3 regions of the Umezawaea sp. NPDC059074 genome follow, and region 2 is predicted to be linked to each of the others. Evidence: riboswitches for the same ligand, from Rfam matches in the RefSeq annotation. Region 2 holds a riboswitch; each other region holds the start of a gene.
The links. A riboswitch is a leader RNA that binds a small molecule or an ion and turns the genes downstream of it on or off. The one in region 2 is predicted to bind cobalamin.
Positions count from the first base shown of each region.

Region 1 (4,888 bases), on a different contig from region 2:
CAGCACGTTGCGCTCGTCGACGATGCCGAGCTTGATCTTGTTGCGCAGCATGTGCTGCGCGCCCATCGACCCGCCCGCCGTCGCCGGGATCACCCACCGCGAGTGCGGGCCGCCCGGACCGTTGAACGAGCCGCGCGACAGCATGTCCCAGATGCCGTTGTAGTCGCGGCGAGGTGGGGTGCCGTACGGGTTGTTGTAGTTGTCGCCGATGCCGAGCAGGTGGCTCAACTCGTGCGCGTACACGCCCTGGCCGGAACTCTCGGCCTGCGTGGACGACCCGCCGCCCGCGTTGGGCCAGATGCTCGACCCCGCGGCCCACGACGTCCAGTCCACGTACCGGGTGCGCGACCAGTTCGGCAGGGCGGGATCGGGCGGGCCGAAGTCGTCGGTCACGTCCTCCTTGGTCGGGAACTTCATCATCCCGAACTCCTGCCACGTCCCGGACTCGTCCTGGCCCGCCGACAGGAAGTACACGAAGTCGAAGCCCTTGGGCACCTCCGCGCCGACGTCCGCCAGCCACGCGGCGTTCCCATCGGTGCGGATGTTGCGGTTGCACGAGTCGCCCGCCGGGCAGCCCGTGCCGCCCTGGAACTCCATCGCGTACTCGTGGTCCTTGCCCGGCATCGTGTACGGGCCGAACCCGGTCAGGTCGACGCCGTAGCGCCCGCCGGAGTCCTCCATCCAGTACTCGTTCACGGTGTGGCCGCGGTTGAGGGTGTTCGGCTTGTTGAGGAAGTCCTGGTAGAACCGGGCGACCTGGTCGCGCGGCACGCCGCTGGCCTCCGCGCTGGGGTTGCCGAACACGGTCGACTGCTTCGGCTGGGTCACGACGAACGGCTGGTTCGGGTAGTCCAGCAGGACCAGCGCGCCCTTGAAGTTGCGCACCGATCCCTTGACCGACGGGTCGGCCCAGTTCGTGCCGGGGATCTTGCGGTAGTCCGCCTCCCACGTCATGTGGTCGGGGTTGACCCAGTTCTGCGGGTCAACGGGACCGGGGAACCCGGCTTTCGCCGCCACACGGGCGGAATCGCGGGACTCCTGCCACGGCTGCTGCTGCGGCCAGTGGTCGAACTGCCAGTGGTGCAGGGGGTCGTCGAGGGGAGCGGCGGTCACGCTGGAGGTGCCCGCGACGAGCGCGGCGACCGAGAACAGCGTCGTGATCAGCAGTGCGGGGCGCCGAAGCCCACGACGGACAGGTGAGTGGTCCATGCCACCTCCGTGGAGTAGAACCCCTCACGCTAGCCACCGGCGATCACCCGTCGGGCGTTGTCAGTTAACGGAAATCCCCGACGCGCGGTCGGTCCGGCTCCGAGGGCTCCGTCGTGCCTGCCATCCATATGTCCACAAAGGACTTTCCGGGTGGTTTCCCGTGGAAACCACCCGGAAGGTCTTCGCTCACGGGCAGGTCAGGACCGGGGCCTGGGCGACGCCGCCGCCGTTCAGCGACGACAGCGGGACACCCGTCAGGCCGAGGACGGCCTGCGCGGTCGCGCGGGGCGCGGTCGACTGGTCGAACCCGGTCGCGTCGTAGGCGATCGCGCCGCGGTCCGCCACGGCGCCCGCGCAGCCGACCTGCAACGACCGGAGGAACTGCCGTGCCTTGACCGCGGCCACCGGGCGGTGGCCGGCGAGCGCCTCGGCGGCGAGGCCGGTGCTGTTCGCGTTCGACGCGCCGGCGCCGACGCCGAAGCCGCCGTCGGTGTGCTGCTGGGTGACGAGCCACCCCGTGCCCTCGGCGGCGTTCACCGTGTCGCCGGTGGCGCGCAACGCCTGCACGACCATCGCGGTCGAGTCCACGTCACTGGCGCACGGGGTCGCGCCGAACGTGAGCGGGAAACCCCCGTCGGGGCACTGGGTGCCCGCGAGGAACGCCACGGCGGTCGCGGGCGCGCCCGACGGCGTGCGGTCGAGGGCCAGCAGCGCGAGCGACTGGGTGAAGGCGTTGCTGTAGTCGCCGAAGTCGGAGCGGTCGGAGAACCGGCCGGACGGCGTGAGCAGGGAGAGCAGGCCCGCCTTGAGGTCGACGCCGCCGAACGACGCCGGGTCCTTGCCGCGGACCTGCGCGGCGAGCATCAGCTTGGCGTGCGCTCCCGCGTAGGCCTCGGTGCCGCCGCCGACGTACCCGGCGGTGACCTCCGGCCTCGCCAGCCAGGTGATCGCCTTGCCCGCGTTGGTGTTCGACGTCCGCGAGGCGGCGAACGCGAAGATCGCGTCGATCGTCAAGCCCTGGTCGGGGTACTTCACCCCGCCGAACTCGACCTCGAACCGTTCACCGTCGACCAGTTGCCGGGCGAGCCACCCGGAGGCGGCGTCGGCCTTGGTCGTGGTGGCGGTCGCCGTTGGGGCGGCCACCAGGCCGAAACCGCACAGCAGGGCGACAGCGAGCGCCAAACGTCTCATGAGGAACCTTTCCCGCACTTCCACGACAGGAGTTGGTGGATCACCGCGCGGGGCGGGTAACCGGGCTCGCCCCCGGAGGGGCACACCGTTGCGGGTCAGCGCCGGGCTCTCACCGGACTTCCCCCGCTCCGCGCTGAATGGAGTTGGACGGACCACAGGCTCTCATCCCACCGGCCGGAAGAGTCGGGCGAGTGCTTCGGGAACCCGCACCACGTCCGCGTTGTGATGTCCGCAACCGACTCCGTCGGCGGTGCCGTTCGGCGGAAACCGGGTGTTAGCCTCGGCCGCCACCACAACTGAACACCGCCACCCGTGCAGGGGAAGCCGGTCGAAATCCGGCGCTGTCGCGCAACCGTGGGCCACGTTCCTGTGGCGAGTCGGGTTACCGCGCGGGTGGCTGAACCGTCCAACCCGCTGTCGCGATGAGCAGGGGTGACTTCGGCGTTCCGCGCCTGTCCTCCTCGTGCCGCAAAGGAGGAGAGCATGCGTCGTCGCCGGATCGGGGCGGCACTGGCGTTCGCCACCGCCGCTGGCCTGGTCGCCGCCCTCGTCGCGGGCACGGCCGTCGCCGCCGGTGATCGCGCCGCGGCCCGCTCGAACTCCCGGTGGCTCGCCTCGAAGCTCGCGCCGGACGGCACGCTGGAGAACCCCAACGGGGGCTCGCTGCCGGACTACGGCCTGATGCTCGACGTGCTGTTCGCGCTGCACGCGTCCGGCGACGGGGCGCTCGCCGCGCCCGTCGTCGACTACCTGGACGACAAGGGCCACGCGACCGACTACTACACGTGGGACGCCCTGGTCCCGGACTCCGGGTTCGACGCCATCATCGTCGGTGGCGCGGCCGCGAAGGTGCTGGTCGCCGCGCAGATCGCCGGACGCGACCCGCACAGGTTCGACGGCCACGACATGGTCGCCGAGACCCGTGACTCGATCCGGCGGTCCGGCCCGGACAAGGGCCGGATCAGCGACTACTCGAAGAACCCCGACTTCGCCGACTTCGTCACCAACAACGCCAACATGTTCGGCCAGGCGCTCGGCGTGATCGGCTTGGCCGCGGCGGGGGAGAACGACCGGCTCGCCCTCGACACGATGCTCACGCAGCAGTGCTCCGAGGGGTACTTCCGGATCTTCTTCGGGTACATCCCGACGACCGAGACCGGCGACCACGTCACCCCGAACGGCTACAAGGTCTCGACGTGCGACGAGGGCAAACCCTTCGACCTGTCCTCGCCGGACGGCGATACGACCGGCCTCGCGCTGTCGGCGATGCTGGCCGCGAAACGCGCCGGGGCCGAAGGGCTCGACGAGCCGATCGGCCGGACGGTCTCGTGGCTCACCGCGCACCAGACCGCGAGCGGTGGTTGGGGCGGCGGCGTCGGCACCGAGGCGGCGAACACCAACAGCACCGGCCTGATCGTGCAGGCGCTCGCCGACGCGGGCGGCTCCGACAGCGCGGTCGACCGCGGCGTCGGCTACCTCAAGTCCGCGCAGGCCACCGCCGAGGCCGACGGGGGCACCTCCCTCGCGGGCGAACTCGGCGCGATCGCCTACAACCCCGGCGCGTACACGGCCGCGCGCGCCACCGGCATCAGCGGGCTCGACACGTGGCTCCGCGCGAGCGCCCAAGCGTCGCTCGGCCTGTCCCAGGTCGGGTGGTACGCGCTCGCCAGGGGCGAGATGCCCGAGGAGCCGTCCACCACCGGCACCACGACGACCACGACCGGTTCGTCGACCACCACGACTTCCGCGGAAGCCACGACCGCCACGAGGACGGTGACCGTCGTCCCCGCGCCCCGGACCATCGCGGGCGCCAAGGCGCAGGTGGTCCAGCCGACGTCGTCCACGGTCCGCCCGAGCACCACGACACCCGGCGCGAGGCTCGGCGCGTACCTGGCGAACCGGGTGGTGAACGGCGACCACGTCGAGGTCACCGAGGACGGCAAGACGTACGTGGACTACGACGCCACGGCCGACCTGGTGCTCGCGTTGCGCGCCTTGGGCGAGCAGCCCGAGACGGTCGCGCGGGCCACGGACTTCCTCCTCGGCCCGGACGCGGTCCAGGCCTACGCCCACGGAGCGCCCTACGAGCAGGGGTCCGCCGCCTACGCCGAACCGCTGGCCAAGCTCGTGGTCGTCGCGCAGTTCGCGCGGGCGGACGACCTCGCGGCCCGGTTGCGCGGCGACCTGGTGGCGTTGCGCGGCGAGGACGGCAGGTTCACCGACCGGGGCGCGTTCGCCGACGCGGACGACACGACCGCACGGCACGCGTGGGCGCTGCTCGCCACCGCGGGCGATCCCGGCGTCGCCGTGGACGTGCTGCTGGCGGCCCAGTGCGCCGACGGCACGTTCCCCGAGCACCTCGGCGACGGGAAGTGCGCGTCCGGCGACCTCGCGGCGACGGCCGCCGCCGTGACGGCGCTGAACGCGAGGCCGCACACCGAGAGCACCGCTCCGGTGGACTGGTCTCCCCAGCGGCTCAAGGGTTTCC
Region 1 covers NZ_JBHYHC010000071.1:7,163-12,050, reverse strand. Annotated here, with positions in the region: gene ACFWW9_RS28085 (M6 family metalloprotease domain-containing protein) at 1-1,209, opposite strand, end outside; gene ACFWW9_RS28080 (prenyltransferase/squalene oxidase repeat-containing protein) at 1,396-2,400, opposite strand; cobalamin riboswitch at 2,434-2,572, opposite strand; cobalamin riboswitch at 2,719-2,787, shown strand; gene ACFWW9_RS28075 (hypothetical protein) at 2,884-4,888, shown strand, end outside.
Region 1: another riboswitch for cobalamin. It lies ahead of ACFWW9_RS28080 (prenyltransferase/squalene oxidase repeat-containing protein); the one in region 2 lies ahead of ACFWW9_RS05120 (putative cobaltochelatase).

Region 2 (4,888 bases):
GGTGGGGCGTACCTGCCGGTGATCACGACGTGCTGGTGGCCCGGCCGGTCCCTCAGCACGGACACCACCTCGTCGACGTCCACCCAGCCCCAGTGCATCGGGTAGGTGAACTCATCCAGAACGTACAGGCCGTGAACGCCCTCGGCGATCCGCCGGGAGATCTCCCGCCAGCCCTCCAGCGCCGCGGTGGCGTGGTCCTGCTCCGTTCCCTGCTTGCGGGTCCAGGACCAGCCCTCGCCCATCTTGTGCCACTCGACCGGCCCTCCCGCGCCAGTCTCGTCGTGCACGCGGCCGAGCGCCTTGAACGCCTCCTCCTCGCCGACCTTCCACTTCGCCGACTTCACGAACTGGAACACACCGATCGACCAGCCCTGGTTCCAGCCGCGCAGGGCGAGCCCGAACGCCGAGGTCGACTTCCCCTTCATCTCGCCGGTGTGGACCATCAGCAGCGGCCGGTTGCGCCGCTGCCGGGTGGTCAGGCCGTCCTTCGGGACCGACGCGGGTTGTCCTTGGGGCACCGGGGTCTCCTAGGCGGCGCGGGCCGCGCGGACGACGCCCGCGACCTGGTCGGCGGACAGTTCTTCCAGGCGCAGGCAGGCCCCGTCGAGCGCGACGGCGACCTTGGCGGCCAGGCCGAGCCGGATCGGGCCGTGCTCGCAGTCGACGACGACGGACGCGGTGCCGTCGGCGGCCAGCAGGCCCGCGGCGCGCAGCGCGTCCCGCATCGGGTCCCCGCCCGCGCCGGTCGAGGTGGCGCGGCCGTCGGTGAGCAGCACCAGCAGCGGACGACGGCGGGGGTCGCGGAGCCGTTCGATCTCCAGGAGCCTGCGGGCCTTGAGCAGGCCGTCCGCCAACGGGGTCCGGCCGCCGGTGCGCATCCGGCGCAGCCGGGCCGCGGCCGCGTCGACCGACGTGGTGGGCGGCAGCGCGACCTCGGCGGACGAGCCGCGGAACGTGACCACGCCGACCTTGTCGCGGCGCTGGTAGGCGTCGCGGAGCAGGGAGATCACCGCGCCGCTGACGGCGGACATCCGCTGCCGGGCGGCCATCGAGCCGGAGGCGTCCACGACGAAGAGGACGAGGTTGCCCTCCTTGCCCTCGCGGACCGACAGCCGCACGTCACCGGCCTTGAGCAGCAGGCCGGGACCGGTGCGGCCGCGGGAGTTCTGGTGCGGCGCGGCGGCGGCCAGCGTGCCGACCAGGTGCAGCCCAGCACCGTCCACAGTGGACGAACGGACGACCTGGCCGGTGCGGGCGCGGGCCCGTGACCGCCTGCCGGGCGCGCCCTCGCCGACACCGGGCACCTGGAGCAGCCGGGCGCGGAACGCCGGAGCGGGCGCGGCCGGGGGCTTGTCCGACGACCCCGACCCACCCTGCTGCGGCTGCTGTTGCGGCTGCTCGGAGCCCTCGGGCGCGGGCTGACCGCCGTCGTCGGGACCGTCGGGAGGCCCGTCCGGCTCGGGCTCGTTGTCGGCGTGCTCGGCCGCCTGCTGCATGGCATCGGCGAGCTGCTCCTCCTCCAGACCCGGCTCGTCGAACGGGTCGCGGCGCTTGCGGTGCGGCAGCGCGAGCCGGACGGCGGCCTCGACGTCGGCCTCCTCCACGACGTCCGCGCCGCGCCACGCCGCGTGCGCCACGGCCGTGCGGGCCACGACCAGGTCGGCGCGCATCCCGTCCACCTCGAACGCCGCGCACACGCCCGCGATCCGGCGCAGCTCGGAGTCCGGCAGCGCCACGGTCGGCAGCGCCGCGCGAGCGGTCACGATCCGGTCGGCCAGCTCGGCGTCCGCGGCCTCCCAGCGGGCGGCGAAGCCCTCGGGGTCGGCCTCGTAAGCCAGCCTGCGGCGGATGACCTCGGTCCGGGTGGCCACGTCGCGCGAGGCGCGCACGGCGACCGTGAGGCCGAAGCGGTCCAGCAACTGCGGGCGGAGTTCACCCTCCTCCGGGTTCATCGTCCCGACCAGCAGGAACGACGCCGCGTGCGAGATCGACACGCCCTCGCGCTCCACGTGCGCGCGGCCCATCGCGGCCGCGTCCAGCAGCAGGTCCACGAGGTGGTCGTGCAGCAGGTTGACCTCGTCGACGTAGAGGACGCCGCGGTGCGCGGCCGCCAGCAGGCCCGGCTGGTAGGCGCGGACGCCCTCGGTCAGGGCGCGCTCCAGGTCCAGCGAGCCGACCAGGCGGTCCTCGGTCGCGCCGACGGGCAGCTCGACCAGCTTGGCGGGACGGCGTTCGGCGGCGTCGCCGAGGTGCGGGCCGTCCGGGCACTCGGTGTCGACCAGCGGGTCGCAGCCGAACCGGCAGCCCGGCACGACGGCCAGTTCCGGCAGCAAGGCGGCGAGGGCTCGCACGACCGTCGACTTGGCGGTGCCCTTCTCACCCCTGACCAGCACACCGCCGATACCGGGGTGCACGGCGTTCAACAGCAGGGCCAGTCGCAGGTCGTCGTGACCGACGACCGCGGAAAAGGGGAAGCGCGAGGTCATGCGGGGAGGTCCTTCCTCGGGTGTCCACGCCCGTGTCCGGGAGAAGTGACTCGGGGGTCGAGTTCCTGACTCCCGGATCTCTCCTACCCGGTCACAGTGGCGGGACCGTGCCGGATTCCCACCGGCTTCCTCGCGCACCCCTACAGCTTTCGCATCGTCGCATCCCGCTCCGCGCCTACCAACCCCTCGGCGAGTCTGATCACATCCGCGCGGGGTGGACAATCGGCCCCGTGAGCGATGAGCCGGGTGTCCTCTCGGACGCGGAACTGGTCCGCGCCGCCCAGAGCGGCGAGGTGACGGCGTTGGGGACGCTGCTGGCCCGGCACCGGGCCGGGATGCGCGCGGTCGCGCTGGGCGTCCTGGGCTACGGGCCGGACGCCGACGACGCCGTGCAGGACGCGTCGCTCACGGCGGTGAGCCGGATCGGCGACCTGCGCGATCCCGCCGCCGTGGGCCCGTGGCTGCGGATGGTCACCCGCAACGCGGGCCGGATGCGGCTGCGCGCTCCCCAGGCCGTCGCGGTCCCCGAGACGCTGCCCGCGCTCGGTCCGACGCCGGACCAGGTCGTCGAGGAGGGCGCGCTGCGGGACTGGGTGTGGCACGCGATCGGCGAGCTGTCCGAACCGCTGCGGCTGGCCGTGCTGCTGCGGCACTTCAGCGGCGTGACCTCGTACGAGCAGATCGCGGCTGCGTGCGAGGTGCCGGTCGGGACGGTGCGGAGCAGGCTGAACGCGGCCAGGACGTCCCTCGCCGACGCCCTGCTCACCACCGCCGACCTCACGCACGACGACATCGCCGAGAAGACCGAGCGGAGCAAGGCGGAGGCGCTCGACACGCTGGCCGCCGCCGAGCGCGGGGCGTTCGCCGAGGTGGTCGCGGACCGGTGGACGCCGGACGCGGAACTGCTCGCGGGCGCTGTGCGCGGCGGCGTCGGGACGATGATCGACGGGATGAACTGCGACCTCGAGGCGGGCGTCCGGCAGCGGTTCGGGGCGGCGCTCGTCAGCCGCGACCTCACGCTGTGGGAGATGGACCTGGTCAACCCGCCCGACGACCCGGACCACTGCCCGCCCGGCGTGATCTGGATGATGTCCCACCGCGGCGGCCGCTACCACCGGCTGCGCCTGTTCCACCCGGCGTGAGCGGCGTCACAGCCCTCGCACCGAACTTCTCGGCCTCCCCCGCATCGTGCTCACGTGAACCGATTCGAAGAAGTCACGACCCCGCTCACCCCCGGCACGCACACGATCACCGTCGAGGGCATCGCCCAGCGCTACCACGTGGCGGGCTCGGGTCCCGTGTGCGTCGCGCACTCCGGCGGCCCCGGCATCGCCTGGCAGTACCTGAGGTCGACCGCGCTCGAACAGCACCTCACGATGGTCTACCTGGAGCCCATCGGCACCGGCGACTCCGGCAGGCTGGCCGACCCGTCCGGCTACCACCTCGACACCTACACGCGGTTCCTGCACGCCGTCGTGGAGCACCTCGGCGTGCCGAAGGTGGCTCTGCTGGGCCATTCCCACGGCGGTTTCGTCGTGCTGCGGCACGTCCTCGAGCACGCCGACCGGGTGTCGGGCATCGTCCTGTACGACACGTCGCCGGTCACCGGCGAGGAGTTCTGGGCCGACGCCGTCGCCAACGTCACCAGGTTCGCCGAGCGCCACCAGGCACCCGAGGTCGCCGCGGCGTTCGCGCGCATCGGCTCCGACCTGGACGACGACGGCAAGACCCAGCTGGTCAAGGACCTGCTGCCCTCCTACTTCGCTGACTTCTACGGCCGGGAGGCGGAGTTCCGCCCGCTGCGCGATGGGCTGCGGGCGTACCGCGCCCCGGACCTCGGCGTCGAACCGCGACCGTTCGACGTGCGGGAGGAACTGCCGGAGATCACCGTGCCGACGCTCGTGGTGGTGGGCGCGCACGACGTCATCTGCGGCCCGCGCTGGGCGGAACTGCTGACCGCGGGCATCCCGCACGCCCAGGCGCTCGCGCTCACCGACAGCGGCCACTTCGGCCACCTCGAGCAGCCCGAGGAGTTCGAGTCCGCTGTCGTCGACCTCGTGACGAAGGCCGCGGTGCGCTAGACGGGACGCTGAGCGGCGCGCGGAACGACAGCAGGCCGAGCATCGGCGGCGGCTCGATCGCGGCGAGCCGGAGGTCGGGGAACCGGCGGGCGACCGTGCGCAGCACGACCTCGCCCTCCAACCGCGCCAGGCCCGCGCCGAGGCAGTAGTGCCTGCCGAAGCCGAACGCCAGGTGCCTGCGGGCGCCGGACCGGCCGGGGCAGAACGACTCCGGTTCGGCGAACACCTCGGGGTCCGAGCCCGTGCCCGCGAGCATCAGCAGCAGGGGCGCGCCCGCAGGCAGGTCGACGCCGGCCAGCGTCACGGGACGGCTGGTCACCC
Region 2 covers NZ_JBHYHC010000006.1:148,502-153,389, reverse strand. Annotated here, with positions in the region: gene cobO (cob(I)yrinic acid a,c-diamide adenosyltransferase) at 1-518, opposite strand, end outside; gene ACFWW9_RS05120 (putative cobaltochelatase) at 528-2,486, opposite strand; cobalamin riboswitch at 2,525-2,668, opposite strand; gene ACFWW9_RS05115 (RNA polymerase sigma factor) at 2,717-3,628, shown strand; gene ACFWW9_RS05110 (alpha/beta fold hydrolase) at 3,683-4,567, shown strand; gene ACFWW9_RS05105 (cytochrome P450) at 4,476-4,888, opposite strand, start outside.

Region 3 (4,888 bases), on a different contig from region 2:
CGTGTAGTAGTTCACGTCGATCACGTTGTCGAGCATCCGCACGGCGGTCCGCACGGTCTTCTCCAGCCGCGCGCTGTCGATCCCGTCGGGACCGGTGTGCTGGGCCAGGTTGACCGACCCGAGGTTGCACACCGCGACCTCGTCGAGGTTCGTGTTCAGCGTGATCTCGGTGCACAGGTTGGACGAGTGCACGACGCCGGAGTGCTGCTGCGGCGAGCGCAGGTTGCACGGGTCCTTGAAGGTGATCCACGGGTGCCCGGTCTCGAACAGCATGGTCAGCATCCGCCGCCACATGTCCGCGGCCTTGAGCCGCCGGAACACCTTGACCTCGCCGCGGTCCGCCGCCGCCTCGTACTCGCGGTAGCGCGCGGCGAACGCGTCGCCGAACAGGTCGTGCAGGTCCGGCACCTCGTCGGGGGAGAACAGCGTCCAGTCGCCGCCCGAGCGGACCCGGCGCATGAACTCGTCCGGCACCCAGTTCGCCGTGTTCATGTCGTGCGTGCGGCGGCGCTCGTCGCCGGTGTTCTTGCGCAGGTCGAGGAACTCCTCGACGTCGATGTGCCACGTCTCCAGGTACGCGCACACCGCGCCCTTGCGCTTGCCGCCCTGGTTCACCGCGACGGCCGTGTCGTTGGCGATCTTCAGGAACGGCACGACGCCCTGCGACTTGCCGTTGGTGCCCTTGATGTGCGCGCCGATGCCGCGGACCGGCGTCCAGTCGTTGCCCAGGCCGCCCGCGAACTTCGACAGCAGCGCGTTGTTGCTGATCCCGTGGAAGATGCCCTGGAGGTCGTCGTCCACCGTCGTGAGGAAGCACGACGAGAGCTGCGGGCGCGTGGTCCCGGCGTTGAACAGCGTGGGCGTGGAGCACATGAAGTCGAACGACGACAGCAGCTCGTAGAACTCGATCGCCCGCGCCTCGCGGTCGTCCTCGCGCAGCGCCAAGCCCATGGCCACGCGCATGAAGAACGCCTGCGGCAGCTCGTAGCGGTTCTCGTCGCTGTGCAGGAAGTACCGGTCGTACAGGACCTGCATGCCGAGGAACTGGAACGCCAGGTCGCGGTCGGGCAGCAGCGCCGCGCCGAGCCGGGCCAGGTCGAACTCCTCCAGCAGCGGGTCGAGCTGCCCCAGCTCGACGCCCCGCCGCACGAAGGACGCGAAGTACTCCGGGTACCGCACGGACATCTCCGCGTGGTTGGCCTCGTCGTCCTTGCCGGCCAGGAACGACAGCGCCTCGCGGCGCAGCTTGTCCAGCAGCAGCCGGGCGCTGACCAGCGAGTAGTCCGGGTCGATCTCGACCATCGTGCGCGCGGACATCACCGGCGCCACGGCCAGCTCGGCGCGGCTGATGCCGTCGTACAGGTTGCGCCGCGTCTCGGCCAGCACGGTCTCCGCGGACGTCGCGGGCAGCCCGGCGCACGCCTCGGAGATCACCAGCGCGAGCCGGTCGAAGTCCAGCGGCTCGACCCGGCCGTCCGGGAACCTCACGGTCAGCGCGGGCCGGACCTCGGCGGCGGGCTGCTCGGCGGTCCGGGCCTTGGCGTGCTCCTCGCGGTACAGCACGTACGCGCGGGCGACCTTGTGGTGGCCGTCGCGCATCAGCACCAGCTCGACCTGGTCCTGGATCTGCTCGATGTGCACCCCGCGATCCGGCCCGGCCTGCCTGCGCAGCTTCTCCTCGACCTGCCGGGTCAGGTCCGCGACCAGCTCGCGCACCCGCTGCGACCCGGCGGCCTCGGCGCCCTCGACGGCGTGGAAGGCCTTGGCCACGGCGGTGGCGATCTTGGTCGCGTCGAACGGCGACACCGTGCCGTCGCGGCTGATCACCGGGACTTGAACGGGTGTTTCGGTGGGGGACATGACTCTCCGCGGGTGGTGTTCGGGCAGGTGGCATCGCCCGGCGAGCAGCGCTCGACGGTCGGAAACTCGGGGGTGCGCGGAGAGTCAGCCGTCCGGGCTGGAGTGCGACATCACGGCTCTCTCCTCGCGAGCTCGGTGGACACCCGGAGAACCGCGGGGGAGCTACGCGCAGGCAGCACGGCAGGAGGCGCCGTGAGCCGTCCGCGCGCGCCCTCCCTCGGGGCACCGGGGTAGTGCACGCGGTCGCGTGCACGCTGGTGGCAGGTCTTCGGACTCGCGGGCACTCCGGCTCTCGCCGGCGGACCTACTGGCCGTCGCTTCCCGGACTCGCGTCCAGTGCTTCATGACGGCGGTCGTTCCCGCTCACCGCTGCGGGGCAGCTCCGGATTCGCACCGGATTCCCTCTTGCCTCACCACCGGGTGGACCGGAGGTGAACCATCAGCGCGTTGGATACTACATGTGGGGGTGGGGTTCGCCGCGCAGCCCAAGATGGTCTTTGTTGCCCAGGTCATGCGATAAGGTGAAAGTGCAGGGTGACCGGCGGGGGGAGTGCGACGAATGGGTGACGGGGAACCCTCGGCCCCGCGTGTCGCGGCCACCGCCGCCGGGGCGCTCGCGGTGGGGTCCCTGGCCGTCGGCCCGGCCGTCCCGTGGCTCACCGGAGCGCTCGCCGTGGCCGCCGTCGTGGTCTTCCGGCTGGCCAGGCGTTCCTGATGGTTTGCTGAATCACGGAACCCCGTGTCCGGTCCGGGCGTTTTGCCGGTCGTGACGACCGCAGAGCTGACGAGACCGAGCGCCCTTCCCCGCGTGGTCGCCGTGGCGGGCCTGACCGCCGTCCTGACGACCGTCGCGATGATCGGCGCGCTGGACCTGCGCAACGCGCTGGAGGCCCCCGCCGAGCTGCGCCGCACGATCAGCCAGTACGGCCTCGGCGCGAACGCGTGGGTCTTCGAGGTGGCCGTGTCGCTGCTCGCCGCCGGGTCGCTGGTGATCGCCGCCGTGCTCGTGCGCCGCGGTGTCACCCGCTGGTTCTCCACCGGCGCCGTCGCGCTTTCGTTGTGGTCGTTGGGTTTGGCGCTCGTGGTGGCGTTCCCGAAGCAGGACTGGTCGCTGCCGTCGACGTCGGCGAGCGGCGGCATCCACCGGGCGGCGAGCCTGCTCGCGTTCGTGAGCCTGCCGATCGCGATGATCGCGCTGGCCCGCCCGTGGCTGCGGGACCCGACGTGGGGCGGCCACGCCCGGTGGACGCTGGGGTTCGGCGTCCTGTCCGTGCTGGCGTTCTCGCCCCTGCTGTACGCCGTTCTCGTGCACGCCTCCGGTGGCACCGCGTGGTGGCGGGTGTTCCCGATCGGGTACGTCGAGCGGATCCTGGTGTTCACGGAGGTGATCGCCGTCCTGGTCGCCGGGTTGTGGGCCCTGGGAGCGGCGAACCGCCCTAAACTCGGGGCATGGCAACGTGGGGAGACCTCGCGGCGTACGTCCGCGACCAGTACGACGTGATCTCGGAGGACTCCGACGAGATGCGGATCCTGTACGGCTTCGAGCACCTGGACGAGGAGGACGAGCGCACCCAGGTCGTCATCCTGGTGCGCGAGGTGCTGGACGCGAAGCACGAGTGGGTGCAGATCGCCTCCCCCGTGGGCCTGGCCGCCAAGTGCGACCTGCGCGCGCTGCTGGAGGAGGTCGGCCGGTCCTCGATCGCGTCCGGCGCGGCGATCATGGGGGAGCACGTGGTGCTGCGGCACTCGCTGCCGTTGGAGACGCTGGACATCCACGAGTTCGTCGAGCCGCTGTCGCTGCTCGCGGGCACCGCCGACCAGATCGAGGAGATCTTCTTCGGCGGCGACAACTACTGATGCGTCCGTTCGGCCCCGTCTGACGGGGGTGCGGACCGGGTACCCGTCCGGGTATGAGACTTCCCTGGCGGTCCGGTTCGCGGTGGCTCTTCCGCGGGGTCGTGGCGGTGTGCCTGGTCGTCGTGGCCGCCGCCGCGCTCCAGATCGTGGGCGTGCTGCCCAAGCTCAACCCGTTCGGCACCGACACGGTCGACCGCAGCCAGCCCGCGCTGCTGCGGTCGATCCGCGACCTGAGCCAGTACCACGCCGCCTCCGGCGACTACCAGGTCGTGATCGACATCGAGAAGGACGTGCGGTTCGTCCCGGACGTCCTGGCCGGGTCGCGGACCCTGTTCGTCTCCGCCGGGTCCGTCAACGCCTACGTCGACTTCGGCGGGCTCGCGGAGAACGCGATGGTGGTGTCGCAGGAGAAGAAGACCGTCGACATCGCGCTGCCGAAGCCGCGGCTGGACAAGCCGAACATCAACCACGAGCGCAGCTACGTGTTCGCGCAGGAGCGCGGGCTGTTCGACCGGCTGAACAGCGTCGTGCAGACCGCCGACCAGCAGCAGTTCTACGTCGCGGCGGAGCAGAAGATCTCCGACGCGGCCAAGGAGTCGAACCTGGAGGCCAAGGCCACCGAGAACACGCAGAAGATGCTCGTCGGGCTGTGCGGAGCGCTGGGGTTCGAGGTCCACTTCGTGGACGCGCCCAAGACATGAGTTAGGCTAGCCTTACTCAAACTTCTCCGCGCAAGGGTGAACCGTGTTCGAGTCCATGACAGTGCAGGTCCGTGCGGGTCTGGGCGAACGGCGGTTGACGGCCGCGGTTCGGGACGTCTTCGACCGGCACGACGAGTTGCGCGAGCACGGCGCGACCTTCGGCGTTCGGCGGATCTCCACCCGCGGGCTGGCCGGTCAAGCCCTGGTCGACCGCACCGCCGCCGAGGTCGCGGCCGTCGCCGCGGAGTCGGACCTGGCTCTGTTCCGGGTGTTGTGGCTCGACGCGGGGCCGGACCGGTCCGGGAAGCTCGTGCTGCTGATGCACCGCCGCGTGATGGCCGCGGTGCCGTGGCACGTGCTGCTGTCGGAGCTGGTCTCGGCGTGGAACAAGGGGACCGCGGCCGCGGACCTGGCGGGCGCGTTCGACCGCTAAGTCCGAATTGGGCGTTGACGGGGGCCCTCGGGTGATG
Region 3 covers NZ_JBHYHC010000069.1:29,953-34,840, forward strand. Annotated here, with positions in the region: gene ACFWW9_RS27765 (ribonucleoside-diphosphate reductase subunit alpha) at 1-1,860, opposite strand, end outside; cobalamin riboswitch at 2,102-2,316, opposite strand; gene ACFWW9_RS27770 (hypothetical protein) at 2,420-2,575, shown strand; gene ACFWW9_RS27775 (DUF998 domain-containing protein) at 2,627-3,361, shown strand; gene ACFWW9_RS27780 (hypothetical protein) at 3,310-3,717, shown strand; gene ACFWW9_RS27785 (DUF4230 domain-containing protein) at 3,771-4,418, shown strand; gene ACFWW9_RS27790 (hypothetical protein) at 4,474-4,851, shown strand.
Region 3: another riboswitch for cobalamin. It lies ahead of ACFWW9_RS27765 (ribonucleoside-diphosphate reductase subunit alpha); the one in region 2 lies ahead of ACFWW9_RS05120 (putative cobaltochelatase).